4 regions of the Arthrobacter sp. KKT183 genome follow, and region 3 is predicted to be linked to each of the others. Evidence: riboswitches for the same ligand, from Rfam matches in the RefSeq annotation. Region 3 holds a riboswitch; each other region holds the start of a gene.

The links. Region 3 has a riboswitch for cyclic di-AMP ahead of ACZ2GY_RS01450 (NlpC/P60 family protein). Riboswitches for the same ligand answer to the same signal wherever they lie in the genome.
Region 1: another riboswitch for cyclic di-AMP. It lies ahead of ACZ2GY_RS16220 (C40 family peptidase); the one in region 3 lies ahead of ACZ2GY_RS01450 (NlpC/P60 family protein).
Region 2: another riboswitch for cyclic di-AMP. It lies ahead of ACZ2GY_RS16570 (NlpC/P60 family protein); the one in region 3 lies ahead of ACZ2GY_RS01450 (NlpC/P60 family protein).
Region 4: another riboswitch for cyclic di-AMP. It lies ahead of ACZ2GY_RS16545 (LysM peptidoglycan-binding domain-containing protein); the one in region 3 lies ahead of ACZ2GY_RS01450 (NlpC/P60 family protein).

Annotation. Positions count from the first base shown of each region.
Region 1 covers NZ_CM145770.1:3,435,071-3,442,659, forward strand. Annotated here, with positions in the region: gene ACZ2GY_RS16210 (hypothetical protein) at 205-687, shown strand; gene ACZ2GY_RS16215 (DsbA family protein) at 763-1,536, shown strand; gene ACZ2GY_RS16220 (C40 family peptidase) at 2,316-3,203, opposite strand; cyclic di-AMP (ydaO/yuaA leader) riboswitch at 3,206-3,389, opposite strand; gene ACZ2GY_RS16225 (heparan-alpha-glucosaminide N-acetyltransferase domain-containing protein) at 4,028-5,278, shown strand; gene ACZ2GY_RS16230 (multicopper oxidase family protein) at 5,334-6,473, opposite strand; gene ACZ2GY_RS16235 (multicopper oxidase domain-containing protein) at 6,475-6,930, opposite strand; gene ACZ2GY_RS16240 (histone-like nucleoid-structuring protein Lsr2) at 7,299-7,589, shown strand, end outside.
Region 2 covers NZ_CM145770.1:3,507,466-3,515,054, reverse strand. Annotated here, with positions in the region: gene ACZ2GY_RS16605 (TlpA family protein disulfide reductase) at 1-290, opposite strand, end outside; gene ACZ2GY_RS16600 (hypothetical protein) at 287-466, opposite strand; gene ACZ2GY_RS16595 (F510_1955 family glycosylhydrolase) at 499-1,209, opposite strand; gene ACZ2GY_RS16590 (DUF305 domain-containing protein) at 1,458-2,099, opposite strand; gene ACZ2GY_RS16585 (hypothetical protein) at 2,199-2,651, opposite strand; gene ACZ2GY_RS16580 (copper-translocating P-type ATPase) at 2,734-4,875, opposite strand; gene ACZ2GY_RS16575 (heavy-metal-associated domain-containing protein) at 4,915-5,241, opposite strand; cyclic di-AMP (ydaO/yuaA leader) riboswitch at 5,538-5,717, shown strand; gene ACZ2GY_RS16570 (NlpC/P60 family protein) at 5,724-6,539, shown strand; gene ACZ2GY_RS16565 (M23 family metallopeptidase) at 6,688-7,539, shown strand.
Region 3 covers NZ_CM145770.1:278,139-285,727, reverse strand. Annotated here, with positions in the region: gene ACZ2GY_RS01460 (LysM peptidoglycan-binding domain-containing protein) at 1-19, shown strand, start outside; gene ACZ2GY_RS01455 (M23 family metallopeptidase) at 510-1,373, opposite strand; gene ACZ2GY_RS01450 (NlpC/P60 family protein) at 1,523-2,344, opposite strand; cyclic di-AMP (ydaO/yuaA leader) riboswitch at 2,351-2,530, opposite strand; gene ACZ2GY_RS01445 (hypothetical protein) at 2,861-3,319, shown strand; gene ACZ2GY_RS01440 (DUF305 domain-containing protein) at 3,419-4,060, shown strand; gene ACZ2GY_RS01435 (F510_1955 family glycosylhydrolase) at 4,162-5,040, shown strand; gene ACZ2GY_RS01430 (hypothetical protein) at 5,073-5,252, shown strand; gene ACZ2GY_RS01425 (TlpA family protein disulfide reductase) at 5,324-5,899, shown strand; gene ACZ2GY_RS01420 (cytochrome c biogenesis CcdA family protein) at 5,896-6,693, shown strand; gene lgt (prolipoprotein diacylglyceryl transferase) at 6,801-7,589, shown strand, end outside.
Region 4 covers NZ_CM145770.1:3,499,056-3,506,644, forward strand. Annotated here, with positions in the region: gene ACZ2GY_RS16520 (MBL fold metallo-hydrolase) at 1-909, opposite strand, end outside; gene ACZ2GY_RS16525 (SHOCT domain-containing protein) at 1,260-1,532, shown strand; gene ACZ2GY_RS16530 (hypothetical protein) at 2,170-2,487, opposite strand; partial or broken gene ACZ2GY_RS16535 (IS110 family RNA-guided transposase) at 2,750-3,793, opposite strand; gene ACZ2GY_RS16540 (hypothetical protein) at 4,241-4,525, shown strand; gene ACZ2GY_RS16545 (LysM peptidoglycan-binding domain-containing protein) at 4,712-5,608, opposite strand; cyclic di-AMP (ydaO/yuaA leader) riboswitch at 5,612-5,813, opposite strand; gene ACZ2GY_RS16550 (four-helix bundle copper-binding protein) at 6,746-7,156, shown strand; gene ACZ2GY_RS16555 (DUF305 domain-containing protein) at 7,359-7,589, shown strand, end outside.

The DNA of each region.
Region 1 (7,589 bases), 500 kb from region 3:
CACTGGAGCGTTAGTCTACGTAGAATTATTGGCGCGACCGACAGCCAGGCCCTCAACGAGGCGCTGCTTGCGGTAATATCGGCCTGCCATAGGGAACGCACTGAGTGCTGTGTCCTCGGCGGGGCCGCAATTGCGGCTTTCTCTTAGACCTTAATCATTTTCGTTGTCTGTGCCGTCGGAGGCCTTGTAGTGAAAGCAACTGCGGTGATCTTATTCGCCACACGTGCAAAGGCAGGAGTACTGCTGGTGACCCTGCTGTGCCTGTTCTGGCTCGCTGTCTCCTTTCAACGAAGTGTCCTTCTCCTCGGCGACCCAGCCCCCGCGGCACAAGTGTTCGGAATCGCTTACCTACTCCTGCCCCTAATAGGGGTGTGGGCCGTCTTCCACGAAATTGTGTTCGGTATCAGGGCACAGCGGATGGGTCGCATTCTGGAGAGCGAGGGGTCGCTACCGGTGGATGATCTGCCGCGCTCCCCTGCGGGAAGGATCATCCTTGCTGCAGCCGATGAACGATTCCCCCGGTTCAAGGCAGACGTTGAGAAAACACCTCAGGATTGGAGGAGCTGGTATCGGCTTTCCTGCGCCTATGATGCTGCAGGTGACCGGAAACGGGCCAGGTGGGCGCTGCGCGAAGCAGCTAAAATTCATGGCATTGATACCCGTTCCCCTTCCCTGTCGGTTCCGTAACTACCACACCCTGGTAACACCACCGTTACCCGCAGGTAACTCGGCTCGGCACGGTAAACAGAAACGAAGTGATTGATGAATCCCTGGCTGGCGGCCCTCATCCCCGTTGCATTGGTTGTTCTCCTGGGAGGGATCGCCTTCGCTGCCGGCCGCAGGTCAACATCATTGCCCTCGCCGCCCCGGGGGTACCGAACCGTCACCGGGAATCCGGAAGCAGGGAAAGCCAGCGTTGGGCCCGACCTGCTTCATGTAACCCTGAGGCAGACGTTGAGCGATAGCGGCCGATTGCTGTTCCGCGCTCCAGATGAGCGCACGATGTTGATTCAGTACCTTGACGTCGGTGGGCCAAATTCCGGGTCCATCTACTCTTATTTGCGCGTGCTGGAACGCGATTTCGGCGAGTATCTGTCCTTTGCGGTCAGGCACCTGCCCTCAACGGAGGACGCCTGGACGGCAGCGGTCGCTCTGGAGGCGGCAGATAAACAAGGCAGATTCCGGGACTTCCTTGCCGCTCTGGAAGATAACCGCTCGGATCCGGTTACTACCGGAAGCCGTGAGAACACGTCGGTCCACCAGCGACATCGAGAAATCGCCCGGGATCTTGGACTGGACTTGGCAAGGTTCGATGCCGACGTGGCAGACCCCCGAACGATGCAGCAGGTTGAAGCCGACCGAACCGAGGCTCAGAAGGCAGGGGTAGAGAGAGGTTCGACGTTCTTCCTGCTGGACGGGAAGTCACGCCAGGCCACATCCTTCGACGGGTTCCGCGAACAAGTAGCCGACGCGGTGCACCGGACACCAAATGGGGCCACCCCGCGTCCCGTCGAAGAGGGCAGGCCGCAGCGTTAGCGGAAACTGAACCCGGATCTCGGGAGCAGTGGAGCGTTGTCAGGACGTCGCGAACTAACCTCCGCCGGGAATCCTCTGTTGAAGGCCAAGAAGTTGATGGCAGAACATGCTAGCGCGTTGGAGAAGACGCGATGTGCGTTCTGAGTTCCTGGAGAACCCCGTCGAGATCTTTCAGGTCCTGCACTGCCGCAGACAGTAGCTGCTGCTGAACAGTCCACCCCTCGTCCGGTAAATCATGATCAGGACGGTGACCATCGCCTGCCGCTTCACAGGCGTCCCGTATCTCCAGAACGGTACGAACCAGGGCGGTTCGAATAACTTCAAGCTGCGCTAACCGATCCCCGGACGGCGCTCGACCTGTAATTGCGGACACTCCTCTCACAGCGGGGTGTCCGTTGCGAGAGCTCACAGCCTATCCAACGCCCGAGACAGAGGCTACGTTCCTCTACGTCCGCGGCGGCTGGCTGGTCATCCGGTGATAGACAAAAACCTTTCTTTTCGTTCCAGCTCCAATGTCGCCCGAAGCTTCCTCAGGCGGTTCCCTTCAGCCCCTGCCCAGAATCCATCGGTACGCTGGACTGCGCACCGCCCCTGTCGGTGCGACGAGGGCTATCAGAGCGGGCCCTCAGTGCCGGTAGCCGCCGCCCCTGCTGTGCGGTTACCGGCACGCCCATCTTGTTGGGTGTTGTGGATGCGTTCGATCCCGGGAATGACAAAGAGGAAGGGGAGGACAACCCGTGTGGGTTGGCCTCCCCTTCCTCTTATGAGTGTTGGTTGCGTTATGCGCTGACGCGGACGTAGGAGGATCCTGCCAGGTCCGAAAGCGGGTGTAGCAGGGTTGCGTTGACGCCGTTCATTCCGCTGCTGATGACCTGACCATTACCGACGTAGATGCCGATATGTCCAGGACGGATAACAAGATCACCAGGTGCGGGGGTGCTGACCACGGTGCCGTACTGGTAGAACTGGGTCGGACCGAGGTCCCCAACGGACTTGCCGATGGAGCGCAACGCAACCTCAACAAGGATGGTGCAGTCCTGGGTGGCGCCGAGCTGCCCGTAAGCAGAAGCAACCAGCGCCGCACCAACACCGCTGGCCGCCACAGTCGATGCCTGGGCAGGAGCACGCTCAATGGTGCTCGACGCTGTGGTGATGCCCATGGTGCTGGTTTCAACCTGCGCAGGTACTGCCGGTGCCGGAGCTACCGGCGCTGGAGCAGCTGGAGTTGCTGCACCGTTCGGGTGGCTGGCGCCGCCGCCTGCCAGGGCGATGACATCGCCAGGGTAGATGATGGACTCCCATCCGAGGCCGTTGGCCGCGAAGATTGTTTCGAGGCTGACCCCGTAGGAAGCCGCGATCTTCCCAAGCGTGTCCCCCGGCTGGACAGTGTGCGTAGCAGCCCCGGGTGCTGCTACTGCAGCTGGTGAGGCGACACTAACTGCTGCGGTGGCCGCGGTGTCCACCGCTTGCTGCGCTGCGGTGGACGGGGTGGAGGTCGCTCCGGCGGTGGCTGGCAGTGTCGACCCGAGCATCAGGCCGGACACGGCAACAACTACAGCTGCCGGGCGTCCCATTGTTGTAACCCCGGAGGAAGCCGCTTTGGCAACATTGTGCAGGGGGTTGGCGGGGACGGCACGGTGACGTGCGATATGACGGTTCTTGGACATGGTTAGCCTCTCCCAATGCCTGCGAGGTTAGCTGTCGGATTCGGATGGGAGTCACCCGGGCATACAGCAGCACTGAAATGAGTGCGGCTTACGCCTTAACCCCTAGGATTTCTTTCGAAACCCGCTTACCGGTTCCCCCGCCTCTGCCGTGATTCGTTTCGGAACGGACCTCCGCAGCGACAGAGTTAAGCAATCTGCTGGAGGGGTGTCACCCATATCTAGGCCCTGACACCGCGAGAATCATATCTGTAGTCACACTGAAAGTCACAATCACATAACGGCAACGCCGGATGGTGCTCGATAGTCCAAGGAAAGACAACTGAGGGAGTTGGTTGTGAATGTCTCCCAGCCCTCCGCATACGGTAATCGGCGGCGATGTCTTCACCCAAGATGAGACAGAGGAGGCGGTGTGTCCTCGTGCTCCCTAAATGGGTTTCAACTCCGATTCTCTGACGAAGTTTCCCGGCCAGCGGCTAGAGCAGGTGTGGTGTGTGGTACTTCGCGTTCGGCGGCGGCTTGCGCTTCCCGTTCGGCCCTGTCAGCACCGAAGATGGCCCGCATCGTGAAGTAGAAGATGGTACCTACGGCCGCTGAGGGCAAGAGGACGGAGATGTATTCCATGGCGGCAGTCTACGTTGGCAGCCATCCTCCTGGCTTCCCGCGAAACCATCCGAGGGGAGCCGCCAGGCCATTAAGTTTCCGGTTTGGTGCAGCCGTCACAGTAACCGGGTGGCGCTCCGCTGTGCCGGCAACAATGCTCCGGGATAACAGAACCGGTGCATCGATGTGTAGGGGGACGTTGGGCTCTATGAGAACATCTGCAAATGCACACCAAGCTTCTCCCACGGCGGCTGACCGGCATTGACGCTGCCCGGGGAGTGGCGCTCTTCGGGATGATGAGCACCCACGTTTTTCCGCTCTACTCCTCAGGCACCGGCGAAGCAACGTGGACAGCGCTGGCCTTTTCCGGCCGGGCCTCAGGTCTTTTCGCCGTCGTCGCAGGCATCGGACTTACCCTCCTCACGGGCGGAAACTCGCCGCACCGTGGTGGTGTCCTTGCTGCAGACCGCAGGGGCATCGCTATCCGCGCCCTGATCATCGCACTAATCGGGCTGGCACTTGGCTCAGTGGAGACGAACATCGCGATCATCCTGTTCCACTACAGCATCCTGTTTCTCGTCGCCCTGCCCTTCATCGGGCTGCCGTTCAAGGCCCTGGCTGGGTGGGCTGGTATGTGGATGCTGCTATCACCGGTTGCGGCGTACCTGCTACGACCGTTGGTGCTGCAGAAGGTGGATCCGCCGTCCTTAGGTGCTAACCCGCTCTTCGGGCACTTCATCACACCTCAAACGCTTTTCGCCGACATCTTCCTAACGGGTTATTACCCCGTGTTGCAATGGATCACTTTCGTCTTGGTAGGTATGGCCATCGGTCGCCTCAACCTCGAGCGTCTTGGCGCCCAACTGGGACTGCTCGGTGTTGGCCTCACAGCGGCCGTCATGGCGAAGCTGCTCAGTTGGCAGCTGCTCGGGCCAGGAGGCGGACTGAAGGCCCTCTCGGAAACACTTGAGGGAAGCACCTACCCCCTTGAAGCGATGCTCCAGGTCGGGCTCGCCGGGATCGACCAGTACGGGACGTGGTGGTGGCTCGCGGTGAGTGCCCCGCACTCGGGTGCCCCCCCTGGACCTTCTGCACGTAGCTGGGTCAGCGGCGGCGACGATCGGTTTGTGTTTACTGTTGACGCGCAGGTATCGGAATCTTCTCCTGCCATTATCAGCGCCCGGGGCCATGACGCTGTCGTTGTACGCGCTGCATATATGCGTCATGAGCGTGGTTCAGCAACTCAATCCGATACCCCACCCGGTACAACTGTTCTGGGTGCAGGCGGTGATAGCGGTGGTGCTCGGCCTCATCTTCCACCATCTGAAATCCCGGGGCCCGCTCGAATCTCTCATTTCCCAAGGGGCAGGTGCAGCCCGGAGCAGTCGCAGCCGCCTGCGTATCTGAGAGCTACTGCACCAGCCGGAGGAATATTGGCCAGCGCTACGTCAGCATGCGGCAAGGAATCCGAGTGATTGTTCCTGGAGCCGACAGGCTGCCTGGGCCGCAGGAGAGCGGGTATTGGCTGGGCTACTCCCCGTCCCAGAAGGCTGGGGCAGCCTTCATCGGGTCGTTGAGGTCCACGTCGCCGGGTTTCAGGCCGACGCTGAACTGGGTCATCATGTCGTGGTCCTCGTGAGGGAGGTTGTGGCAGTGGATCATGTACTTTCCGCGGTGTGGACCGAATTTCATGAGGAGACGAACGGTTTCTCCTTCACCCACGTACACCACGTCCTTGGGTCCCATCTCATAGGAGAATGGAGGCCGGCCGTTACGGCTGAGGATCTGGAAGTCCACGAGGTGAATGTGGATCGGGTGGAACCAGCCACCCGAACTGTTTTCAAATTCCCAGATTTCCGTGGCGCCCAAGTCCGGGTCAGCGATGACCCGCCGGAATCCGCTGGCGATGATGTCCTCCCAGGAGTCCTCCCCGATGACCCAGACATCGTTATCGCGCTTCACCCGGAACTTGCGCACCCGGGTGTCGCGGGCCGGACGCAGGTCCATCACTTCACTGGAAGCCAATGTCTGCGAGATGGTCTTCCACGTGTGATCGGAGGTGTCCACGGGCTGGTCCGTGACATCGAAGGCCATGATCCGGTCGGTGAAGTCGTAGTCGACGTTGTTCTTGTTCGAAAGGTTCCGCAGTTCAATCCGCTGCCCGGGCTGGTACCCAGAGAAATCAATCAGCACTTCGTACCGCTCGGCGCCGGCGTGGCGCCATGAGTCGACTGACTGCGTCCTAGGCATGAGTCCCCCGTCGGTGGCCACCACATGCACCGGCTCACCGGTGCTGAGCGTCGGCCGGAGGGAGCGCGAGATAGACGCGTTGAGGATACGGAAGCGGTACACGCGCCGCTGGACCTTCATCACCGGCCAGGGCTTTCCGTTCACAAGGATCACATCTCCCCACAACCCGGAGAAGGAATTGTCGTCATAGGCGAGGTTGCCGTCCGCGGCGAACATGACGTCCGAGAGCGTGAGAGAAACATCGAACTCGCCCTGAGGCAGCAGGGCCCGCTCGGCCGGATCATGCAGCCGGAACTGTGCTGACAATCCGGAATACGCGTTCTTCGCGGTGGTGTGCACGTTGTGGTCGTGGTACCAGAGGCTGCGTGCAGCCTGGAAGTTGGGGTACTCGTAGTTCTTCGCGAACCCAGGAGGAGTCACATCACTGGCAATAACCGTCAAACTGCGGCAACGACGCAGAACCATGCAAATGCGTCGAAGTCGATATCCGATAACCGAATACCGGATGTGTCGGCGGAAGCTGGTTCCGAACCTTGAGCACAGCCCGCGTCCCCTGAACCAGATCAATCGTGGGGCCAGGGAAGATCCCGTTGTAACCAAGAATCTGAGTGGACAGGCGCGGAAGGATTCTGGCGGTACCGGCCTTCTGCGTGACGCTGTAGTAATGCACTTTCGCGCCGTCAGGAGCACGCCCCACCGCGTAGGGTTCCAGCACCGGAGCCTGGGTAAGCGCAACGCGATACGGTACGGGCATATCCCCATCTGCCAGGCTGCTCGCTGACTTGGCACTGATGGAGCTGAACGGGACAGCCAGCGCACCGACCCCCAGTACCCCCAGTCCCCCGTACGTGAGGACCTGCCGCCGAGAAACAGACATCGGTTTTCCTTCCTACCTGCACGGAAAGGATGCACCGTCCTCCTTGGAGAAAAGTAGGACTCACTAAACGAAATCCGCTGGCCGGTTAGTGCTTCCAGTCCCCTCTTCGCCCACGGCGCCCGCGCATCTTAGATGTAGGCCAAATAGAGCCAGCGTTAGCGGCAACGTCTGTGCGAAAAGTTGCTGACTGCGGTGATGCGGGAAGCGACAGATCCGGGCAACTCCGTTCCCCTTCTACACCCGGGCGCCCGGGATTAGCTGTCGGCCAAGAGCTCACATCCCAGTTCGGGTTACAGTCATCAATTGGAGCTCGCCGATTCGATGTGTGAATGATTCAGGAGAACTAACGTATGGCTCAGCGTGTACAGGTGCAGTTAATCGATGACCTCACCGGTGATGAAGCACAGGAAACCGTCCGATTCGCCCTGGACGGCACCAAGTATGAAATCGACCTGACAACCGCGAACGCGAAGAAGCTGCGCTCGACCTTGTCCGGATACATTCAAAACGGTAGGAAAGCCAGCATCATGCGTACAAGCCGAGGCACACTACGGTCTGCACCGGCAGAGCAGTCCAACCGCGAAGACACTCAACAGATCCGTCAATGGGCACGCCAAAACGGTTACAACCCCAGCTCTAAGGGCCGCATTACCCAGTCA
Region 2 (7,589 bases), 430 kb from region 3:
GCCCAGTCGGCTGACGAGATCGTCGTCCCGTCGTAGAGCTCGGCGGTCAGTTCCACTGGTTCTCCCCGTGCTTCGGGGGCGTACTCGCTCACCGAACCGTCACCGGCGATGTAGTTCTTGTTATCTCCGGCTTTGGCCTGTTGCGCCAGCGGATCGGTAGCGGCGCACCCAGAGATCAGCAATGACAGGGTCAGAAACAGGACCGGAAGATTCTTCCGTGGCCGATGTTTCCCGCCGTTTTGCCGGCGCGGCGCACCGGTTGGTGTGTGCCGGAAGAGTTGTCCGCTCATTTTCGTCGCCGATCGCGCCGGGCATCGGAGGAAGCTGAGTACGCGGCGAGGATCGCCACGGGTAGGACGATCAGTACCGACACCCAGGAAGGAAACGTTTGCCGGAGCAGGAGGTAGCCGATCGCGGCAACCAGGAGCAGGAAGGTGGTCTTATGCCATCCGCGCCATTGGGACATTTCTCTCCAGATCGGATAGTGGAGTCCGTGCATCAGGGCAGCAGATCGTTGAATGAGGTTCCGCCGTCACCGGACACTTTCACGCCGGTTTCGGTGGCGACCCAAATTTCCTGGTCGGCTCCGTCGTCGGTATGGGTGTCTATGGCGGTGGGTGCGGCCCCGATGGAGCCCTTCTTCGCCCAGGTCACCCCGGCGTCTGCGCTGGTGTGAATGTCACCTTCAGGTGTGACACCGACTACCGTTTCCCCATCCAGGGCGGTCAGCAACAGTAGCGGGCTGTCAGCGACGAGACTCCAGGTGGACCCGGCGTCGGTGGAACGGTAGAGCCCTTCCCCGGTTGTGGCCAACACAAAATCGCTGCTTGTCGTGCCGGAGAGGTCGAAGGGAGCGATCTGGGTTTCCGCAGCTTCCCATTGCAGACCATCACCGCTGGTGATCAGTTGCCCGTCGTATCCGACGAATGATTCTCCGGTTCTGGTCAGAGCATGAAAGTCGGACTGGCCCTGCCGGGACATGGGCTCCCAGCTCTTTCCACGGTCGGTGGAGCGGAGCAGCCCAACCGGGTTGGGTAGATCCGTGTCCGGTCCGGGGTGCCCGGATGCGTACAGGGTGCTGTTCTCACCGGCGGTGTATCCCATCAGGTCGATCACGCCTCCAATGCGTTGAGCGGGGGAGGAGGAGACGTCGTACAGCCCATTGTGGGTGGCTAACAACACCCGATCAGTGCCAGAGTCAACGCTCATGCCGTGCACATGGCCGGTGGGAAAACTGTCCGGTGTGCTGGTTTGTTGCGGTGCTGCCGAAGGAGCCGAACAGGCCGCCAGGGACACCATCGAGATGAGGGCCACCGTGGGTAAGACATGACGACGGCGGAGAAGGATAGGAAAAGTTTTAGGGCGCATTGTTGCTCTCTAACCAAGGGGAAGCGGCGGAAAGAGGGTGGGCCCGGTCCGGGGAGGCTGTGATCGCCTCCCCGGACCGGGCTCCCGTCCTAGAGCTCGGCCAGGAGAGCTTCCATCTCCTCGATCTCGGCCTGCTGCGTTTCCACGATGGTTTCGGCCAGAGCGATGGCGTCCGGGTACTGCCCGTTCTCGATCTCTTCCTGCGCCATTTCGACCGCTCCGTTGTGGTGCGCTGTCATGGACTCAAGGAACATGCGCGCCGCTTCGTCACCTTCGGCGGCTTCCAGTTCAGCGAGCTCGTCCTCGGTCATCATGCCCTGCATCTCCCCGGAGCCACCCATGTTGCCCATGTCGTGGCCTTCCATGCCGCCTTCGGGTTCGACCGGTTCACCCCAGGTTTCGAGCCAGCCTGTCATCGTCTCGATTTCGGGTGCCTGCGCGTCTCTGATCTGGGTGGCCAGGTCGCGTACTTCCGGGCTGATGGAGTCCTTCTCGAGCATGATCTCGCTCATTTCCACGGCCTGGCGGTGGTGCGGGATCATCATCTGGGCGAACATGACATCGGCATCGTTGTGTTCGGCCGCGGTGTCCTGCGTGGTTTCCGGTGCGGCTGAGCCGGCACTGGTTTCCGGTGCCGTAGCAGTGCCGGGTGTGTCGCTGGATCCGCAACCGGCGAGCGTGAGGGTCGCGGCGATCGCCAGCGCGGACATGGAAAGGTAACGCTTGGTCATGAGGGTGTGTCCTTCGATGGTCGAGCTATCTGCATTTCAGGCGGCGGGCACGACGGGGTTGCCGTCGGCCCGTTTCGGAGTCGGGTAACTACGCGACTCTTACGTGCGACTGATGCAGAGCTGAACCAGTGTTAATGAAGGCACGAAAGTGCGGGGAAGCCGTACAACCGGCGGTGGGCCCCGCAAGCGAACACGGCCATAGGCCAGGCGGCTCCTGAGGACGATAGCCGTTGCAAAGGAAACCACTAGGAACGCCAGGATGCACACACCCGCGGCGATCTCTTCACCGCACGTATCAGCACAGTCCAGGTTCAGGGTCATCCCCGGGTCTGCGGTGTCGGATGCAGATGCCGGCGTGATCGCCTGGTGATGCACAGCCGTTGCGGGCGCCGCCGTGGCAGCCGAACCGACGGCGTGTGAGGCACCATGCCCGCCCATCCACACATGCATCGCAAGGATACCCACGATGACGGCGGTCAGGCTAAGGAAAAGAAGAGCTGTTCGGGGGAAGCGGCGTGGAAGGGGCAAAGCGATTCTCGACTTCTTGTTCATCGCTCTGCCCCTTCCCGCTCTACTAGGTTCTTGGTCCTGATATCAGAGTACCGATCGATCCTGTGAGGGATCGAATCGGTGTTCAGCCGGTGAGGGCTGCCGGATCCAGGTTCATCCGGCGCAGGAGCTGCGCGTTCAGCGCGACCACAATGGTCGATACCGACATCAGGACCGCACCTGCCGCCGGGGAAAGAACGATCCCGGCGAAGGCAAGCACCCCGGCGGCCAGGGGAACGGCCAGGACGTTGTAGCCGGTGGCCCAGACGAGGTTTTGGATCATCTTCCGGTAGCTGGCCCGGGACAGATCGATCATGGACAGCACCGATCGGGGGTCGTTGCCTGCCAGGACGACTCCGGCGGATTCCATCGCGACGTCGGTTCCGGCGCCGATGGCGATACCTACCTCGGCGCGAGCCAAGGCAGGGGAGTCGTTGACCCCGTCCCCGACCATGGCGACCTTCAGACCGCGCTGCTGCAGTTCGGTGACCTTTTTGTCCTTGTCCTGAGGCAGGACGTCGGCGAAGACCTCGTCGATCCCGAGATCCCTGGCCACCGCGTCAGCGACCTGCCGGGCGTCGCCGGTGATCATGGCAACTTTCACTCCGCGCTGCTGCAGGGCGTGTACCGCGGCCCGGGACTCGTCCCTGATGCGGTCCTCAAGGCGGAGGGCGCCGACAACCTCACCGGCGCGGATGACGTGCAGCACTGACGCTCCACGATCAATCCATTCCAGAGTCTCGTTGGTGATCTCCTCTGGCACGGTGAGTCCGAGTTCGCGGAGCATATTCGGTCCGCCTACGGCGACGTCAGCGCCGTTTACCTGGGCGCGCACTCCCCGCCCGGTCATCGACGCGAATCCGGTCCCCTTGTATCCGAGACCGGTGGCATTGTCGTCTTCCTGGGCTGCGCGGACGATGGCCCGTGCGACGGGGTGTTCGCTGTCGGCCTCGGCGGCGGCCGCGAGGGCCAGAAGTTCAGCGGTGGTGGTGCCGGCCGCGGGTGCGGTGGCGGTCACGGCATGTTTGCCTTCGGTGAGCGTTCCGGTCTTGTCGAAGAGGACCACATCGATGGTTCGCATGCGTTCGAGTGCCATCCTGTTCTTGATCAGCACCCCGGATTTCGCTGCCCGTTCGGTTGAGATGGCGATCACCAGGGGAATGGCAAGGCCGAGGGCGTGGGGGCAGGCAATGACAAGGACCGTGACGGTGCGGATGACCGCTTCGTCCGGGCTTCCGAGCAGGAGCCAGGCGATGAAGGTGATGATCCCTGCGCCGAGGGCGAAGTAGAACAGCAGTGCGGCCGCCCGGTCGGCCAGGGCCTGGGCTTTGGAGGAAGACGCCTGGGCTTCGGCTACCAGGCGTTGGATTCCCGCCAGTGTGGTGTCCGAGCCGACGGCAGTGACTTTGACCCGGACGGAGTTGTCCGTGGCGACCGTTCCTGCCACGACGGTTTCGCCGACGTTGCGGGGTACGGTGCGGGACTCACCGGTGATCATGGATTCGTCGAATTCCGCTGAACCGTCGACGATGGCGCCGTCCGCCGGTACGCGGGCACCGGAGCGGACGAGGACGACGTCACCGGTAACCAGGGAGCTGACGGGTACGGTTTCGATTCCGGAGGCGGTAACGCGGTCGGCCTCATCGGGCAGGAGCGCAGCTAGTGCGTCCAAGGCTCCTGCCGCGGATCCGAGGGCGCGCATCTCCATCCAGTGTCCCAGGAGCATGATGACGACCAGCAGGGCCAGTTCCCACCAGAAGTCCAGGTTGAAGTTCCCAATCCCCAGGGTGGTGATCCAGGAGGCGATGAATGCCACGCTGATCGCCATGGCGATCAGCAGCATCATGCCGGGTTGGCGGGATTTCAGCTCGGTCCACCCTCCCTTGAGGAAGGGTGCGCCGCCGTACACGAAAATGACCGTGCCCAACAGTGGGGAGATCCACGAGGCTCCAGGGAAGTCCGGGACTGTGTAGCCAAGGATCATCGCGAACATGTGGCTGAACAGGACTACCGGGATGGTCAGGGCGAGGCTGATCCAGAATCTGTTTTTGAACATTGCTGTGCTGTGTCCGGCGTGCTGGCCGTGTTCATGGCTGCGGTGGTCCTCGTCCAACGCTGAATGCGGGTGATCCGAGGGCATCGCCTGTCCATGGGTGTCCTCATCGATCACACCTGGGGTGGTTGTTCCGTGGCTGTGGTCTGGCTGGTTGTGATGATTGGTGTTCATGGCCATGTCCTTTCCTCGTGCGAGGTGGTACCTCCTTGCTCAGGCGGTCGTGAGCGAGTATCCGGCGTCCTGGATCACCGGGGCGACCTCGGCGTCGGACAAAGCACGGTTTCCCGTGACGTGCACGGTCGAGGTTCCTCCCGGGACCAGGTCGGTCCGCACACCGGAAACCCCGTCCAGGGTCGTCAGTGCGTCCGCAACCTTGGAGGCACAGGAACCGCAACTCAGCCCCTCCACACCGAATTCGGTATTAACTGCTTCTGCAGGTACTGGGTCGGCTTGAACGTCTGACTGCGGGGCGCAGCAGGCGCAGCCGACCGAGTTCTTTTCAGTCAGCCGCAGATCAGCGGTGGGGGGGCCACACATGGGAACTCCTTGCGTTACGTGGTGAGCGGGATCAGGTAGCGCTGGATGTCGGGGCGCTTCCGTCGCGCATGATGTGGGGACTGGTCGAACGTGCGGCTCCAGAGGAACCGGACAATGTCATCCAGTACCTCCGAAATTATACCCCCCCAGGGTATATGTCAAGAGATAGTTTCCGCGGATCCCCATGAGGGCGGGAGCCTCCAGCGGCAAGGGGGAGACCCGCCGTGATCCAATTGTGATAATCGCTGCGGGGTGAGGTACTCTCAATCTCGTGCCTGCCCCCCATGGAGGCACTCCCACACGGATCGCCGAGCTCTGTCACCGTGGTGGGGTCGTCCGTTTTCCGCTGGCAGAGGCGGGGGAACCATGTACGCGGGCCCATGCTTTGAGGGTCCTTGGGGTTAAGCCGTTTTCACGGCCGGGTGACTCCCATCCGAACCCGACAGCTAACCTCGCAGGCGTTGGGAGAAGGTACTCGATTTATGTCTACTTGGCATGCCCCCGCGCGCCATCGCGCAGTTCCGGCCCAGACCAATACGTTGGCTGTCATCTCCAAGGCTGTCTCCTCCAATATGGGATCTGCAGGCCGCCAGGCTGCAGTGATCACCGCAGCTTCCGGTCTCATTCTCAGCGCTGGCCTTCCGGCCCAGGCGCTGGACGCACCGCAGCGTCAGGTGAGCACCAGTTCGTTGGTCGCCACCGTGGAAACCGAGCCGGTGTCCGCGGACACATCGGCCGATATCTCCTTCGAACGCGAAGCCGTCGCCGCTGCGCCCGCTCCAGTTGTCGCTGCGCCGGCTCCTGTCGTCGAGCACCCGGCCCCCGTAGCCGAGGCGTCACTGGCAGCCGTGCAGACGGTGGAAACCGCCCCGGTACAGCAGGCCCCTGCCGTGCAGGAAATGGCCGTGCAGGAAGTGGCACTGCCCGCTCCGGCTCCTGTGCCGGCTCCCGAGCCGAAGCCGGCTCCTGCGCCTGCAGCCAGCAGCAGTGTTGGTGCCGCGCTCGTAGCTTCGGCCTACGCTCAGATCGGCCGTACCCAGGACTGCACCATCCTCGTCGAGGTCGCACTGCGATCCATCGGCAAGTCTGTCGGCGACCTCGGGCCCGAGCAGTTTTACCAGTACGGGACCGTTGTCGGCTCACCAGCCCCAGGTGACCTGGTCATCCGGCCCGGCCACATCGCTATCTACGTAGGTAACGGCCAGGTCATCAGCAGCGGCATGAATGGTGTCAACGACACCCTCCTGCACCCCCTGAGCGATCTCCCCGGATCATCCTTCGTCCGGGTCAACGGCTAACAGCCACCTAAGCCGGGCAGGAAAGGGTCAACAGGGCGATTGCGAACCGCCCCAAAGCTCTTCACCTACCCACACCTGGGCATGCCGGAGTAATTTCCCCCTGTACTCCGGCATGCCCTCACCCCGTTTGAGTGAGTAGAGATCATCGTTGTCTTCCCATAACGCGCACGGTCGGCGCCGCGCCGCCTCAGGACGCCGCCGCGCAGCAGCGGCCGCCCCACGTCACGAGCACGGCCGTCGCGCCGTGACCCGTAGCGCGACGAACCGTCGCGCTTCACCCGTTGCCCCGGTCGCCGGTGCGATCTCGGCCGTCGGCGTGCTCAGCGCCGCTCTTCTCGCCGGCATTTCCCTCACCGCAGCGACTCCATCGTCCGTGGAAACATCCACCACCAGCTCGGCCGCGGACAGCGCTCAACAGCCACGAGCGCACAGCGTTGAGGCCGATCCGAAGGCCGAAGTGGATTTCAGCCGTGTCGCGGTGCCCGGTGCTGCCTCCACTGAGCCGGCGACTGGGTCGGTGAATTCATCCCACCTTCTAGCCGATGGTCCCATCGAGACGACCTCCGGCGATGATACGGAGGATGTGTCTGCGGCCGAACCCGCTGAGCAGTCCGGCCTCGGCACACCGCTGGCCCAAATGACCACCGTCTCGACCTTCGGATATCGCACCAACCCACTGACCGGGTCGCCAGGGGAAATGCACACCGGTATCGACCTCACCGGCGCATGTTCCACTCCCGTCATGGCCGCTGCCAGCGGAGTCATCACCGAAGCCGGATGGAGCCCCTACGGTGGAGGGAACCGCATCGTCATTGACCACGGGGACGGGCTCAAGACCACCTACAACCACCTCGCCACCATTGCCGTCAGCGTAGGCCAAACAGCTGCCCGGGGAGACGTTGTGGGCGGAGTCGGAACCACCGGCAATTCCACCGGCTGCCATTTACACTTCGAAGTCATGATCAACGACGCGCTCGTCGACCCCGCTACCTGGTTATAATCCCGCGCAAGCACGAGGGGCCGGGAAAAAGCCCGGCCCCTCGCGTATGC
Region 3 (7,589 bases):
CGTGCGAGTCAACGGCTAAGTATTCCTAGAGCGTTTCCCTAGGATGGGAAAGCGGCAGGCACCTTGGAACGGGGGTGCTTGCCGCTTTTTCTTCTGTTCACCACTTCCAAGGTCCAACGGGCCAGCGTTTAGCTATCCAACGACGCCAGGCCAGGTGTCATCGCGGCCATCGATCCATCACTAGGTGGGGCTGATTCCTCGACTCGGAGTGAAGCGGGCGTCAGCTAGAGAACAGATTTCCTGAAGACCATGCTGGGCACGGCGACTTGATGGGGCGGGCAGGCCTGCCAGGAGAAACAAACCAGAACGAACAGATGCAGGTGCAGGTTCAGGTCGATCATGACCTCGCAATCAGCTCAGGTCGACCCGGTGCGGGATGGTTATATGACTGGTGCGACCCGCGCGGCGGTGGCCCCTCCGCTGCAGCTCGACGCACACTGCAGTTCCCGCACTGGATGAGAAACCGCGGAGGCCGGGATTTTTCCTCGCCCTCTAGTGCTTGTCCTTGACTAAAACCAGCTGCCGGGGTCCACGAGCGTGTCATTGATCATAACTTCGAAGTGTAGATGGCAGCCGGTGGAGTTGCCGGTGGTTCCGACTCCGCCCACAACGTCTCCCCTAGTAGCTGTCTGGCCAACGCTGACAGCAATCGTGGCGAGGTGGTTGTAGGTGGTCTTGAGCCCATCCCCGTGATCAATCACGATCCGGTTGCCACCACCGTAGGGGCTCCATCCGGCTTCGGTGATGACTCCGCTGGCAGCGGCCATGACGGGGGTGGAACATGAGCCGGTGAGGTCGATGCCGGTGTGCATCTCACCCGGCACCCCGGTCAATGGGTTCGTGCGATATCCGAAGGTCGAGACCGTGCTCATCTGGGCCAGTGGTGCGCCAAGGCCGGCCTGTTCAACTGGTTCGACCGCAGGTTCAGTAGTAGGTTCTTCGTCGGCGTCATCGCCGGGGTCCGTCTGGATGGGACCATCAGCCAACAAGTGGGATGAGTCGACCGACCCTGTCGCCGGCTCAGTGGAGGCAGCACCGGGCACCGCGACACGGCTGAAATCCACTTCGGCCTTCGGATCGGCCTCAACGCTGTGCGCTCGTGGCTGTTGAGCGCTGTCCGCGGCCGAGCTGGTGGTGGATGATTCCACCGATGATGGCACCGCTGCGGTCAGGGGGATGCCCGCGAGGAGCGCGCCGCTGAGCACGCCGACGGCCGAGATTGCACCGGCGATCGGGGCGACAGGTGAGGCGTGGCGCTTCGTCGCGCTACGGCTGGCCGCGCGGCGGCCCTGCTGGTGACGTGGTGTGGCCGGTTCTGCGCGACGACGTCCTGAGGCGGCGCGGCGTCGACCGTGCGCGTTATGGGAAGACAACGATGATCTCGTCTCGCTCAGCGGAAGGGGTGAGGGCATGCCGGAGCGCAGGGGGATGGCTCCGGCATGCCCAGGTGTGGGTAGGCAAAGAGCTTGGGGCGGTTCGCAATCGCCCTGTTGACCCTTTTCCTGCCCGGCTTAGGTGGCTGTTAGCCGTTGACCCGGACGAAGGATGATCCGGGGAGATCGCTCAGGGGGTGCAGGAGGGTGTCATTGACCCCGTTCATGCCACTGCTGATGACCTGGCCGTTACCTACGTAGATGGCGATGTGGCCGGGGCGGATGACCAGGTCACCCGGTGCGGGAGAGCCGACAACGGTGCCGTACTGGTAGAACTGTTCGGGCCCGAGGTCGCCGACAGACTTGCCGATGGATCGCAATGCGACCTCGACGAGGATGGTGCAGTCCTGGGTGCGGCCGATCTGTGCGTAGGCGGAGGCCACCAGCGCGGCACCGACACTGCTGCTGGCTGCAGGGGCAGGAGCTGGCTCCGGCTTGGGAGCAGGGGCAGGCGCCGGTGCGGCGGGAAGCGCCGCGGCAGCCTGCAGTGCCACTTCCTGCACCGCAGGGGTCTGCTGTACCGGGGCGGGCTCCACCGTCTGCACTGCTGCCAGTGACGCATCGGCCTCGGGTGCCGGATGCTCCACGAAGGGAGCCGGTTCAGCGATCACGGGAGCGGGCGCAGCGGTGACGGCTTCGCGTTCGAAGGTGACAGCGGCCGAGGTATCCGCGGACACCGGCTCGGCTTCCACGGTGGTAACCAACGAACTGGTACTCACCTGACGCTGCGGTGCATCCAATGCCTGGGCAGGAAGGCCCGCGGTGAGAACGAGACCAGAAGCTGCGGTGATCACCGCAGCCTGACGGCCCGCAGAACCCATATTGGAGGAGACAGCCTTGGAGATAACAGCCAACGTATTGGTCTGGGCGGGGACTGCGCGGTGGCGCGCGGGGGCATGCCGAGTGGACATAAGTCGAGTACCTTCTCCCAACGCCTGCGAGGTTAGCTGTCGGGTTCGGATGGGAGTCACCCGGCCGTGAAAACGGCTTAACCCCAAGGACCCTCAAAGCATGGGCCCGCGTACATGGTTCCCCCGCCTCTGCCAGCGGAAAACGGACGACCCCACCACGGTGACAGAGCTCGGCGATCCGTGTGGGAGTGCCTCCATGGGACGCAGGCACGAGATTGAGGGTATCTCATACCAACGCCAAGATCACAATTAGGTCACGGCGCGTCTCCGCATCCCCGCAGGGAGCATCTTGTCCTCGATGGATCCGTGAAAACCACCCCTGGGCAGCTGGGCAGCTGGGTAGCTGGGTAGCTGTTAGCTCAGACCGTCGTGGTCGCTCTGCACATGCAGCTCCTGTCCAGCTGGACCTGCGTCGGGCAGCCATCACCGGCTGAGCCCCGATTCGATCCCGCACAGGATGGATCGGTACTCTGATATCAGGCACGAACATGCAGGAGAACGGGAAGGAGCGGAGCGATGAATAAGCACCCTGGAATCGCCCTACCCCTGCCTCTTCCACGCCGCTTGCCCCAGACAGCTCTTCTCTTCCTTAGCCTGACCGCCGTCATCGTGGGCATTCTTGCGATGCATGTGTGGATGGGCGGGCATGGTGCCTCACACGCCGTCGGTTCGGCTGCCACGGCGGCGCCCGCAACTGACGTGCACCATCAGGGTTCCATGCCAGCTTCTGCATCCAACCCTGCGGATTCGGGTATGGCGCTGAATCTGGATTGTGCGGATACGTGCGGTGAAGAGATCGCCGCGGGTGTGTGCATCCTGGCGTTCCTGGTGGTTTCCTTTGCAACGGCTATCGTCCTCAGGAGCCGGCTGGCCTATGGCCGTGTTCGCTTGCGGGGCCCACCGCCGGTTGTACGGCTTCCCCGCACTTTCGTGCCTTCGCTGACACTGGTTCAGCTCTGCATCAGTCGCACGTAAGAGTCGCGTAGTTACCCGACTCCGATAACGGGCCGACGGCATCCCGTCGTGCCCGCCACCTGAAATGCAGATAGCTCGACCATCGAAGGACACACCCTCATGACCAAGCGTTACCTTTCCATGTCCGCGCTGGCGATCGCCGCGACCCTCACGCTCGCCGGTTGCGGATCCAGCGACACACCCGGCACTGCTACGGCACCGGAAACCAGTGCCGGCTCAGCCGCACCGGAAACCACGCAGGACACCGCGGCCGAACACAACGATGCCGATGTCATGTTCGCCCAGATGATGATCCCGCACCACCGCCAGGCCGTGGAAATGAGCGAGATCATGCTCGAGAAGGACTCCATCAGCCCGGAAGTACGCGACCTGGCCACCCAGATCAGAGACGCGCAGGCACCCGAAATCGAGACGATGACAGGCTGGCTCGAAACCTGGGGTGAACCGGTCGAACCCGAAGGCGGCATGGAAGGCCACGACATGGGCAACATGGGTGGCTCCGGGGAGATGCAGGGCATGATGACCGAGGACGAGCTCGCTGAACTGGAAGCCGCCGAAGGTGACGAAGCGGCGCGCATGTTCCTTGAGTCCATGACAGCGCACCACAACGGAGCGGTCGAAATGGCGCAGGAAGAGATCGAGAACGGGCAGTACCCGGACGCCATCGCTCTGGCCGAAACCATCGTGGAAACGCAGCAGGCCGAGATCGAGGAGATGGGAGCCCTCCTGGCCGAGCTCTAGAACGGGCGAACCCAGTCTCGGGGAGGCGCCTGATCACCGGCGCCTCCCCGGAACCGGGCGAACCTTTTTCCCGTTACTTCACCTTGGTTAGAGAGCAACACATGCGCCCAAGAATTTCCGCGACCCGCTTTCTCCGCCGCCGCCTGGTCCTGCTCACGGTGGCGCTCGTTTCGACGGTGTCCCTGGCGGCCTGTTCGGCGCCTTCGGCAGCACCGCAACCAACCAGCACACCTAACAGTTTTCCCACCGGTCATGTGCACGGGATGAGCGTTGACCCTGGCACTGATCGGGTGCTGTTGGCCACCCACGATGGGTTGTACGACGTCTCCACCTCCCCCGCTCAACGTATCGGTCCCGTGATCGACCTGATGGGATACACCGCCGGGGGAAACAGCACCCTGTACGCATCGGGGCACCCGGGACCGGACACGGATCTGCCCAACCCGGTGGGGTTGCTCCGTTCCACCGACAGCGGCAAGAGCTGGGAACCTATGTCCCGGCAGGGCCAGTCCGACTTTCATGCTCTGACCAGAACCGGAACCGGAGAATCCTTTGTCGGATACGACGGCCAACTGATCACCAGCGAAGACGGTCTTCAATGGGAAGCTGCGGAAACCCAGATCGCTCCCTTCGACCTCTCCGGCGCCACAAGCAGCGATGTTGTACTGGCCACCACAGCGGACGGGCTCTACCGTTCCACCGACGCCGGGTCCACCTGGAGCCTCGTCGCTGACAGCCCGCTACTGTTGCTGACCGCCCTGGCCGGGGATAAGGCGGTCGGTGTCACACCTGAAGGTGACATTCACACCAGCGCAGACGCCGGGGTGACCTGGGCGAAGAAGGGCTCCATCGGGGCCGCACCCACCGCCATAGACACCCATACCGACGACGGAGCCGACCAGGAAATTTGGGTCGCCACCGAAACCGGCGTGAAAGTGTCCGGTGACGGCGGAACCTCATTCAACGACCTGGTCCCCTGATGCACGGACTCCACTATCCGATCTGGAGAGAAATGTCCCAATGGCGCGGATGGCATAAGACCACTTTCCTGCTCCTGGTCGCCGCCATCGGCTACCTCCTGCTCCGGCAAATGTTCCCTTCCTGGGTGTCGGTACTGATCGTCCTACCCGTGGCGATCCTCGCCGCCTACACCGCCTCCTCCGATGCCCGGCGTGATCGGCGAGAAAAATGAGCAAACAACTCTTCCAACACACACCAACCGGTGCGCCGCGCCGGCAAAACGGCGGGAAACACCGGCCACGGATGAATCTTCCGGTCCTGTTTCTGACCCTGTCATTGCTGATCTCTGGGTGCGCCGCTACCGATCCGCTGGCGCAACAGGCCAAAGCCGGAGATAACAAGAACTACATCGCCGGTGACGGTTCGGTGAGCGAGTACGCCCCCGAAACACGGGGAGAACCGGTGGAACTGACCGCCGAGCTCTACGACGGGACAGTGATCTCGTCAGCCGACTGGACCGGGCAAGTGACTGTCCTGAACGTGTGGTACGCCGCCTGCGCGCCGTGCCGTGTGGAGGCCCCGGACCTGCAAGCACTCTCGCAGGAACACCAGCAGGACGGTGTTCAGTTCTTCGGGGTGAACATTCGGGACCAACGGCCGACCGCTGAGGCGTTCGAACGGAACTTCGGCATCACCTATCCCAGCTTCAACGACCAGGACGGGACTGTTCAGTTCACCATGGCAGAGTATGTGCCGGCGCAGGCCGTACCAAGCACCCTGGTATTGGACCGTCAGGGCCGTGTTGCCGCCCGCATCATCGGGTTGGCGGAGAAAAGCACCCTGAAGGCTCTGATCACTGATGTGGTGGCCGAACAATGACGCGGCTCATGGAGGTCCCGGCCATGGTCATCTCCACCGTAGCTAATCCATTCGCTGAGACCATCCTGAGCGGTTCGCTTCTGCTGGCGGTTCCCATTGCTGTGCTGGCAGGGTTGGTGTCCTTCGCCTCACCGTGTGTCCTTCCTCTCGTGCCCGGCTACCTCGGTTACGTCACAGGCCTGACCGGGGTCGATCTCGCCCAGCAAAAACGCGGTCGGATGCTCGCGGGTATCGGGTTGTTCGTTCTGGGATTCTCGCTGGTGTTCATGCTGATCGGTGCGGTGTTCGGGCAGCTCGGTGCGTGGCTCCAGGCGCCGGGGCAGGCGTGGATCACCCAGGTGCTCGGTGTCCTGGTGATTCTGATGGGTGTGGTCTTCCTCGGTGGTCTCTCCTGGTTCCAACGGGAAGCGAGAATCCACGCACGCGTACCTACCGGGCTCTGGGGGGCGCCATTGCTTGGTGTCACCTTCGGCCTCGGGTGGGCACCGTGCATCGGCCCGACCCTTTCGGCTGTCCAGCTACTGGCCTTCACCGACGGATCCGGTGCAGCTAAGGGCGCATTGTTGACCTTCTTCTACTGTCTGGGCCTCGGTGTGCCGTTCCTGCTCATAGCGCTCGGAGCCCGCCGCGGCATGGGAGCCCTGCGCTTTTTCCGCACCCACCGTCTGGCACTGCAACGGTTCGGCGGCGGAATCCTGATCACCCTGGGATTGCTCATGGTCTCCGGCGCCTGGGGGGCCTGGGTCGCGGAACTACAGAACTGGTTCGCCAACGACATCCGACTCCCCATCTAAACCCCTCCCACGCCTACGCCTGACAGCTCACCCCATCAGACCAGGCTCCCCACCTATCGAAGCGCCCCCTGCGAGGTCATCTTCGACATCACCGCCATTGGATCACCATGAACACAGCAGAGCCCCTCACCTACATTCCTTCCCCGTCCGTCAGTTCCCTCTCGCTGGGACCGGTTTCAATCAGCTTCTACGCAGTGTGCATCATGACCGGCATCGCCGTTGCCGTGTGGCTAACCAGCCGCCGGCTTACAGCGCGCGGAGGCAGTCCCGGGCAGGCTCTGGACGTGGTGATGTGGGCCGTACCGTTCGGGATCATCGGCGGGAGGCTGTACCACGTCATCACCGACTACCAGCTCTACTTTGCCCCCGGGAAGGACCCCTGGGGTGCCCTACGGGTATGGGAAGGCGGTCTTGGTATCTGGGGGGCGATCGCCTTGGGCGCTGTCGGCGCCTACATCGGCTGCCGCAGGAACAAGGTCAGCTTCCTGGCTTTCGCTGACGCTGCCGCGCCCGGCGTCCTCATCGCCCAAGCGATCGGCCGATGGGGAAACTGGTTCAACAATGAACTCTACGGTGACCCCTCGACCCTGCCCTGGGCCCTCGAAATACACGACATGGACCTGCCGGCCGGTTCTGCTCGGCTCGACGCCGCCGGCGACCCGATCATTCTGGGGTACTTCGCCCCGACCTTCCTCTACGAATCGCTGTGGTGCCTGGCCGCCGCGGCGCTGATCCTTTTCCTGGATAAGAAATACGCTCTGGGCGCAGGTGCACCTTTCGCGCTCTATGTCGCCCTGTACACGGCCGGCAGGTTCTTTTTCGAACTGATGCGCTCCGACTACGCCAACACCATCCTGGGTCTGCGCATCAACACCTGGGTCTCCGCCATCCTCTTC
Region 4 (7,589 bases), 440 kb from region 3:
GGGGAAGACCCAGCCCAGGAAGGTCGTGAAGCTTCCACCGGTGCCGTACTCGAAGCTGATCGTGCCCTTGAGATGCTCCGAGGAGTACGCCACTCGGTTGCGCAGGTCCACCACCCACTCCCCGCCCTCCAGGCGGGCTTTCAGCTCATCCTGGTCCAGTGAATCAGGCACCTCGAGGTTGGGCTCGCTGGGACCGGTGGCGTTGGCCGGCGCCATGTGCACGTAGTAGTTCGGGTAGACGGTCAGATTTGCGATCAACTCAGTGACGAAGTGCTCCTCATCCCCGTCGGTGTAGACGTGATTGGTGGTGAGCTGCTCGCCCAGGGTTGACTCCGAGGCTCCGGTGGCCGGGCCCGAGGAGCAGAAGGAACCGAACCCATGGGTCGGGTACAACACTGCTTTCTCCTCAGCCTCCCTCGCCAGGCGGCGAGCGGAAACCCACTGGTCGTGCGTCAGGCCCACCGTGTACTTGGAGCCAAGCAGATCGGTACGGCCCACAGAACCATAGAGCACGCTGCCACCGGAGAACACGGCCTGGTCCTCGCCGTGGGTCACCACGAAGGAAAGGTGGTGGTGGGTGTGGCCGGGGGTCGCCACGGCCTTCACGCTGAGTTCGCCAACCTGCACTGTTTCACCGTCGGAGATCGGTGTGCGTTCGAAGGAAACCTCGTCGGCGGCATTGACCAGGTACGCGGCTCCGTGTTTCTGTGCCAGGACGAGCCCGCCGGTGATGTAGTCGTTATGGATGTGGGTCTCGGCCACGTGGGTGAGCTGCACCGCGGCTTGGTCGAGAAGGACCTCGATACGGTCGATATCACGTTGTGCATCGATGACCAGGGCGACTTGCCCGTCGTGCACGAGGTAGCTGCGGTCACCCAGCTGCGGGGTTTCGATGACAGTGACGTGCATGCTGTTCCTCCTGTGGTGGATAGCACCGTTTTGCGCACCATCCGTATGGGGGTCGAAATAGTGGTGCCTGGTGCCGGTGAATGTAGAGGTGAAACGAACCCCGGGTACGGGCGCCCAGCGTTGCCCGGCAGCCTGGGCTCAGGCGGACCCGTGACCACCGGGAGGCCGAACCGGGCTCCACACTTACCCGGAACCACACTGGAGTGCTCACTACTACTATCGACTATAGTAACTACAAGACGACACTCTATCCCCTGGCCCCGTGCCAGTTCCAACTACATCCCAAGCTGACGCCCAGGCACATACATTTGCTGGGCAGTCAAAGCCGGAACCTATCGGAAGGTGCGACCGTGACAGATGGAATGATGGACGGCGGAATGATGGACGGGGGCATGATGGGCGGCGTCGTGATTTGGTTCATTTTGCTACTGCTTCTCATGGCCGCAGCAACGGTGGCGTTGATCATGCTTTCCATCCGGCTTGGGCAGAAAGACGTGACGAAGGTTGCCGACTCCTCCTCCGCGGCAGAGGAAGCCCAAAGCGTACTACGCACCCGTTTTGCCCGGGGTGAGATCGACGACGAGGAGTACCAGCGCCGCCTCGCCACACTCAGTCAACCGTAGAACCAGCTAGCGACAAATCTTCCCCGACGCTTCTATGTCTGTCAAGCGGCTGGAAATGGGTGCGGGTGCGGACCAAGTTGTTTTGCCGGGCCGGCTTAGGTGACCGGCCGGCTTCTCCTCTCCCCCGTTGTTTTGGCTGCTGGCGAAGCTTGCGGAGCTGTGGCCGACGGAGGCCCGTCTACCTGCAAGGCAAGGGGCGGGAAATTCCCGGAGGAAATCAGCGACGAAGGAGCGCTGCAGGGACATTTCCTGAATTGCAGGCCCCGACGAAGGAGGGGCTAGACCGGCCGGAGCGGGCACGTACAATCCGACAGGACAGCAGCCAAGACGTCGTAGACAGAACAGGGCCAGAGGCGGCGGAGCCCTGCGGAGCCGGCACTGGACCCACAGCCGGCCGCGCCAGCGGACGCCCTTTCTCCTGGTGATCCCTGCGAACCCTCCATCAGCACCCCGCCCACTCGATCGGCTCAGGCGGCCCCTTGGCTACGTGTCTTGAAAAGCCGTACTTTTCTAAGGCATCTGGATGGGCTGCTGGATCGGGCGATGGTAACGCTGCCGATCCTGGTCTGAATGAAGCGCGGCCATTTCCGCCGACATTCCTGACTCCTTCCGCTGGTGTCTCAGAATGAAAGGACCGTTATCGCTCCCATCCTTCGGGCGGATTCGGCCAGTTGCGCGGAAGAGGTTCAACTGGCTTGCGTGGCTTGGGCGTTCGGAATCTGCTGGTTATGTGAGGGATATACGCGCGAGCGAAAACATCGACGTCGTCAGGAGCTGCCCAGAGTATGTCGTGCTGCCGCAGGAAATCGTCCATCTGGTCAAAGTTCAGCGGGTTCTCGGTGTACTCGAAGGACTCGTCGTGATGCTGAGAAGTCCCGATGAAGTCCGCGAAGTACCCTCCGAAATCGTCACCTTCAGTACGTCCAGGAAACAGCAGGAATCGGCGTTTTGGCACGATTCTCCATGTGCCGACGTGAATGAAACAGTCCTCGTACGGGCCGCCAATCACAAGTCCAACAAATGTCCTCTGGCCTGCGTCGTAGGCAGCTCGACCGGGTCTGTACTCGTGAGCCAGTTCGCTCAGTGACACAACAATCTCCGTTCGAGAGCACTTTCTATTGGGCTTCAAAACTACAGCTCGATTGAAATCGGGGTGTTTGGACCGCCTTCACCGGACAGGCAGCGTGGGATGGGGCCGGTTCCGCGGTGGCGTAAAGGGTGTTGAGTTGGCGGTAGAGGGTTCGGGCGATGTAGCGCTTGAGGGATCTGCGGATTTCGCGGTAGCTGCGGCCTTCTTGAGTGCGTTTGGCGACGTAGTCCCGGGTTCCGGGGTCGTGGACCATCCGGGTCATGGTGATGGTGTGCAAGGCTCGGTTGAGGCGCCTATCACCGCCCCGGTTGAGCCTGTGCCGGACAGTGTTACCGCTTGAGGCTGGCAAGGGGTTCACCCCTGCTAGGGAGGCGAAGGCAGCTTCGCTGCGAACCCTTCCTGGATGCGACCAAGCTGTCATGACCGTAGCGACCGTGACAGCCCCGGTGCCCACCATCTCCAACAGCGGCGCAGCGGGGCTTTGCTGGATCAGCTCTGTCATGCGCTTCTGGTTCGCGGTCAGCTGAGTGGTCACTTCGTGAACGCGGCGCGCCAACCGAACTGCTTCCTCGCGCGCGATCGATAGTTCGATCTGCTCCTGTCGTCCCCGCCATCTGGTGATCGTGGCGATCTGGGCGGGAACCAGCGGTTTACGAGCGTCGATTCCCAGATCATGTGCCCGGAGCAAGGCGATGAGTGCATTGACATTCACTGTTCGTTCCCGGGTCAACTGATCCCGGGCTGCGCTCAAGATCCTGAGTCCGGCACGGGTTCCTTCATCCCGGCGCGGGGTTCGAAGCTGTGATTCCTCTAAGCCGATGACTGCGGTTCCGATGGCGGCGGCATCCAGCGGGTCGGATTTGCCGATCGCCCGGCGACCTCGGGCGTTCATCCGTGGAGCTTCGGCGACGTCATAGCCGGCGTCGGCTACTGCCCGGGCCAGACGTGCACCATAAGAGCCGATACCTTCAATGGCCCATAGACAGGCCATATCGCCGTCTGTCCGTCGACCTACCCAGGCAAGTGCGCGGGAAATCCCTGCCGAGGTGGTCGGGAACTGCTCGCACGCGACTTGTCGGTTGGTGCGGGCCTCGATGATGGCGTACGTGTGTGTGCGGGCGTGGCAGTCCACGCCGATGACGAACGGGCGGGTCTGCGCAACGGTAGTCAACGCGGCCACCCTCCTTCCTTTCAAATGGGCAAGACTGGTCGCATCACGACCGGCACTGGACCCGGGAAGAGTCACTTCGAGGCAATACTGTGATGAGCCACAACCGCAGGGGCTGGGCAAGCTTCTAATCAAGCCACCGACGTGGAACAGGTCAACGCCGGCCGCCCCACCCAGCGCGGACAAGTCGGGGGAAATGCACCCGCAAGGGGGCCATTTGTTTTTCGAGTCACGCGCCAGGCAGAACGACCGGCATCAACACTGCCAGCTAGTCCCAGACCAGCCGTCGTAAGACTCACAGTTGTTTTTTGCCTTGCCTGATGGTCAGCCCCCGGACGTACATGAGGGCCCACTCCCCGCGGGACGTCGCCGACCCCCACTCGCGGGTGTCATCATCGTTCATCGGCGCTAGGAATTGAAGCAGCCGGCACGGGACGGCAGTTGCTGGCCGTGTTAGAGGCCTACGCGCTGATCGTCTATGACAGGCCGAGCCACGACGCGTCTGCCCCGGCCCTGCATCGGGCCACTCATATCGATCATGCGCATCAGCACCTTGAGGCCTTCATCGCGGACCTTATCCGTGAAGACGCTCAGGAGAGTGCCGCGGACTTGGCGATGGACCCGGCGGACCTTGCCAGGTACTGCATCGAGGCCCTCAGCTCCGCCCGATCGCTCTCCTCCCGGGACGCCATCCCGAGCCTTGTTGCGGTCACGGTACGAGGAATCTATACCTGAGATCCCTTGGGTGGGCTTCATTTCAGGTGGGCTCGTTTTGATCCCGGAGAAGTTCCAGCCGGTTTGTTGCTGGACATTTGAACGCCGGGCGCAGTACTTCCACGTCCTGGGCAAAAAGAAAGAGCAGCAAGCACCCCCGTTCTAAGGTGCCTGCTGCTCTTCCACACTAGGGAAACGGCTTAGAGATTAGCCGTTGACTCGTACGTAGGACGAGCCTGCGAGGTCGGACAGTGGGTGCTTGATGGTGAGGTTTGCACCGTTCATTCCACTGCTGATTACTTCGCCGTTACCGACGTAGATGCCGATGTGACCGGGCCGGATGACCAGGTCACCGGGGGCTGGGGTCCCGACGACGGTGCCGTACTGGTAGAACTGGGTCGGCCCAAGATCGCCTACGTTGAGGCCGATGGAGCGCAGCGCAACCTCAACGAGGATGGTGCAGTCCTGGATGGAACCAAGCTGGCCGTACGCCGAGGCAACCAGAGCGGCACCGACACCACTTGAGGAAGCAGTCGGAGCTGACTGCTGGGCCGGAGTGATGCTACTTGAGGCCAGGGAGATACGGGCTTCCTGCTGGCTACCCACTGTGTAGGAAACCTGGTTCGCCGGTGCCGCTTCCGGGATGGCGGCAGGGGCTGCGGTTACCGGGGCTGCGGTTACCGGAGCATCGGTCGAGGCGGCTGCTGCGCCCGACACTGTGACCTGCTGTCCGGGGTAGATGATCGACGCGTAGGACAGGTTGTTCTGGGCGAGCAGGGTATTGAGTTCGATGCCGTAGCGGGCTGCGATGCCCCCCATGGTGTCGCCGGAAACCACGGTGTGAACCGATGCCGAGGATGCAGCCGGAACTTCCGCGACTGGGGCGGAGACCGGCGCCTGGGTGGCTGTGGTAGCTGCTTCCTGGGCGTAGGTTCCCGCTTGGGCAGGTGCCCCCACGCCAGCAACGAGACCGCCTGTTGCTGCGACGATAATGGCCGGCCGACCCAGTGCGACGGCACCGGTTTTGGTCGAGTGGGACAGTCCCTTAAGGACGATCGAGTGATTGACGGTGGCGCGGTGGCGCGCCGGAATGTTGCGTGACATGCGTGATTGCCTCTCCCATGCCTGCGGGGTGAGCTGTCGGGTTCGGATGGGAGTCACCCGGTCGTTTCTCGTCTTCCGGGACGGAAGCAGAAACGTCTTAACCCCAAGGACCATGTGATGGCCCGTAAATCTGTGGGTCCCCCGTTCCTGCCGAACGGAATTACGGACGGATCCCGGGCAGCGGCAGGACTCGGCATTCTGCACAGGAATATTCTCGGCTGGTGCCGGGAATACCTCACGAGAATACCCTCTTAGGTATGAAATGTCACGTTCAGGTAACGAATCTGATGTTCGCTCCCCATGCGCTGGCCCTCTGGCTGCAGTGTCGTGCATGATCCTTCTCCAGCGTTTTTCAGACGACGTGCGGTTTTCCAGACGACGTGGGACTGCAGTTACGGGCCCTGGCGCGTTTCGCGGGCATCCTCTTTCGGCTAACCCGACGAGTAGAAACCGGCACTGGTCACCATGCTTAGTATTCATTAGGGTGGTCGGACAGCTAGAGGAGTCGTTCGGGAGGGAACAACCATTTCGCAGCGAGCACGCGTTCGCCTACATGGCACCGTTCGAACGGTGCTGCAGGTGATGCTGGCCTTTTCGCTTTTGGTGGCATTTTCCACCTCGGCTGCTGCGGCCTTGTGCCTGCAGATGAGCCACGGGCCCGGAGGAACCATGGGCATGGCGGTGAACACTTCGCCTGTCGCGGTAGTTGGCGAAGCATCCCCTGTAGAGGCAGCTGATGGTTCCGTGGGGTCTCCGGCTACGGTTCCCTGTTGCCAACAACGTGCAGATACTTCCGAAGCGACGCCTCCTGCACACCGTGCTGTCCTCGGTGACAATCCTGCGAACTTCAGCGTTCCCGTTAGCCAGCTCCCTTTTGCTGCTCTGATGCCTCCTGCCCAGCCTGACCCAACGCTGGAAAAACTGGAGCACTTCACCCCGTCCTTGACCGCGCTATCGATCAGTCGGACATAGACCGGGCGGTCCCCTCGCGCCCCGGTTCAAGCATCCGGGCAGGCGGTAGTTCAACGCATTCTTTTCGCCGACATGTCGGCTGGACGCGGGCTTACACCTTCCCGCGACAACACTTCACCAAACAGGGCTGTATCTGTCAGCCTTCACCAATAATGGGAGAAACCAATGACACATCATGTGACGTCCATGCTCGATACCTACCCGAAGGATCTGGGAGGAGTGGACAAGGAAAAACTCGCCGCGTGCATCGAAGCCTGCTTTGAATGCGCCCAGACCTGTACCGCCTGCGCCGATGCCTGCTTGAGCGAGGACATGGTCGCCGAACTGACCAAATGCATTCGCACCAACCTGGACTGCGCGGATATCTGCGCCACGACCGGGAACGTGCTGTCCCGGCACACCGGCTACGACGCAAACCTGACCAGGGCGATCGTGGAAGCATGCCGCATCGCGTGCAAGGCCTGCGCGGATGAATGTGGGCAGCACTCCGATATGCATGATCACTGCCGGATCTGTGCTGAAGCATGCCGCCGATGCGAGAAGGCCTGTGAGGAACTGCTCGCGACCCTCAACTAGTTCAGTGAAACCGTAGCGGAGGGAGGAATCGGTGAGCAGTTCGCCGCAGAAATCGCGACGCGGGCAGGATGGACCCGAGAAAGAGTCAGACCCGCAGGGGAACCGGCACGACACCGGCCACGGAGGGCACGGAATGGGCAGGATGTACTTAAAATTCGGTGTGATCCTACTCGTCAGCCTGGGTTTGATGTGGGTGTTGTCAATGTCGATGGTCCGATCGATCGACCATTTCTATTTCAATCTGAGCAACTTCTGGATGGCCCTTGTCATGGTGTCCGCGATGGCGGTGGTCATGGTGGTGGGTATGTGGTCGATGTTCAAGAGCACCAAGGTGAACATCGCCCTGCTCGCCGGTTTCGTCCTGCTGTTCGTGGGCACGTTAGCCCTTGGGCGGACCGAGACGTTCGTCGGAAACGAGCAGTTCCTGAAGTCG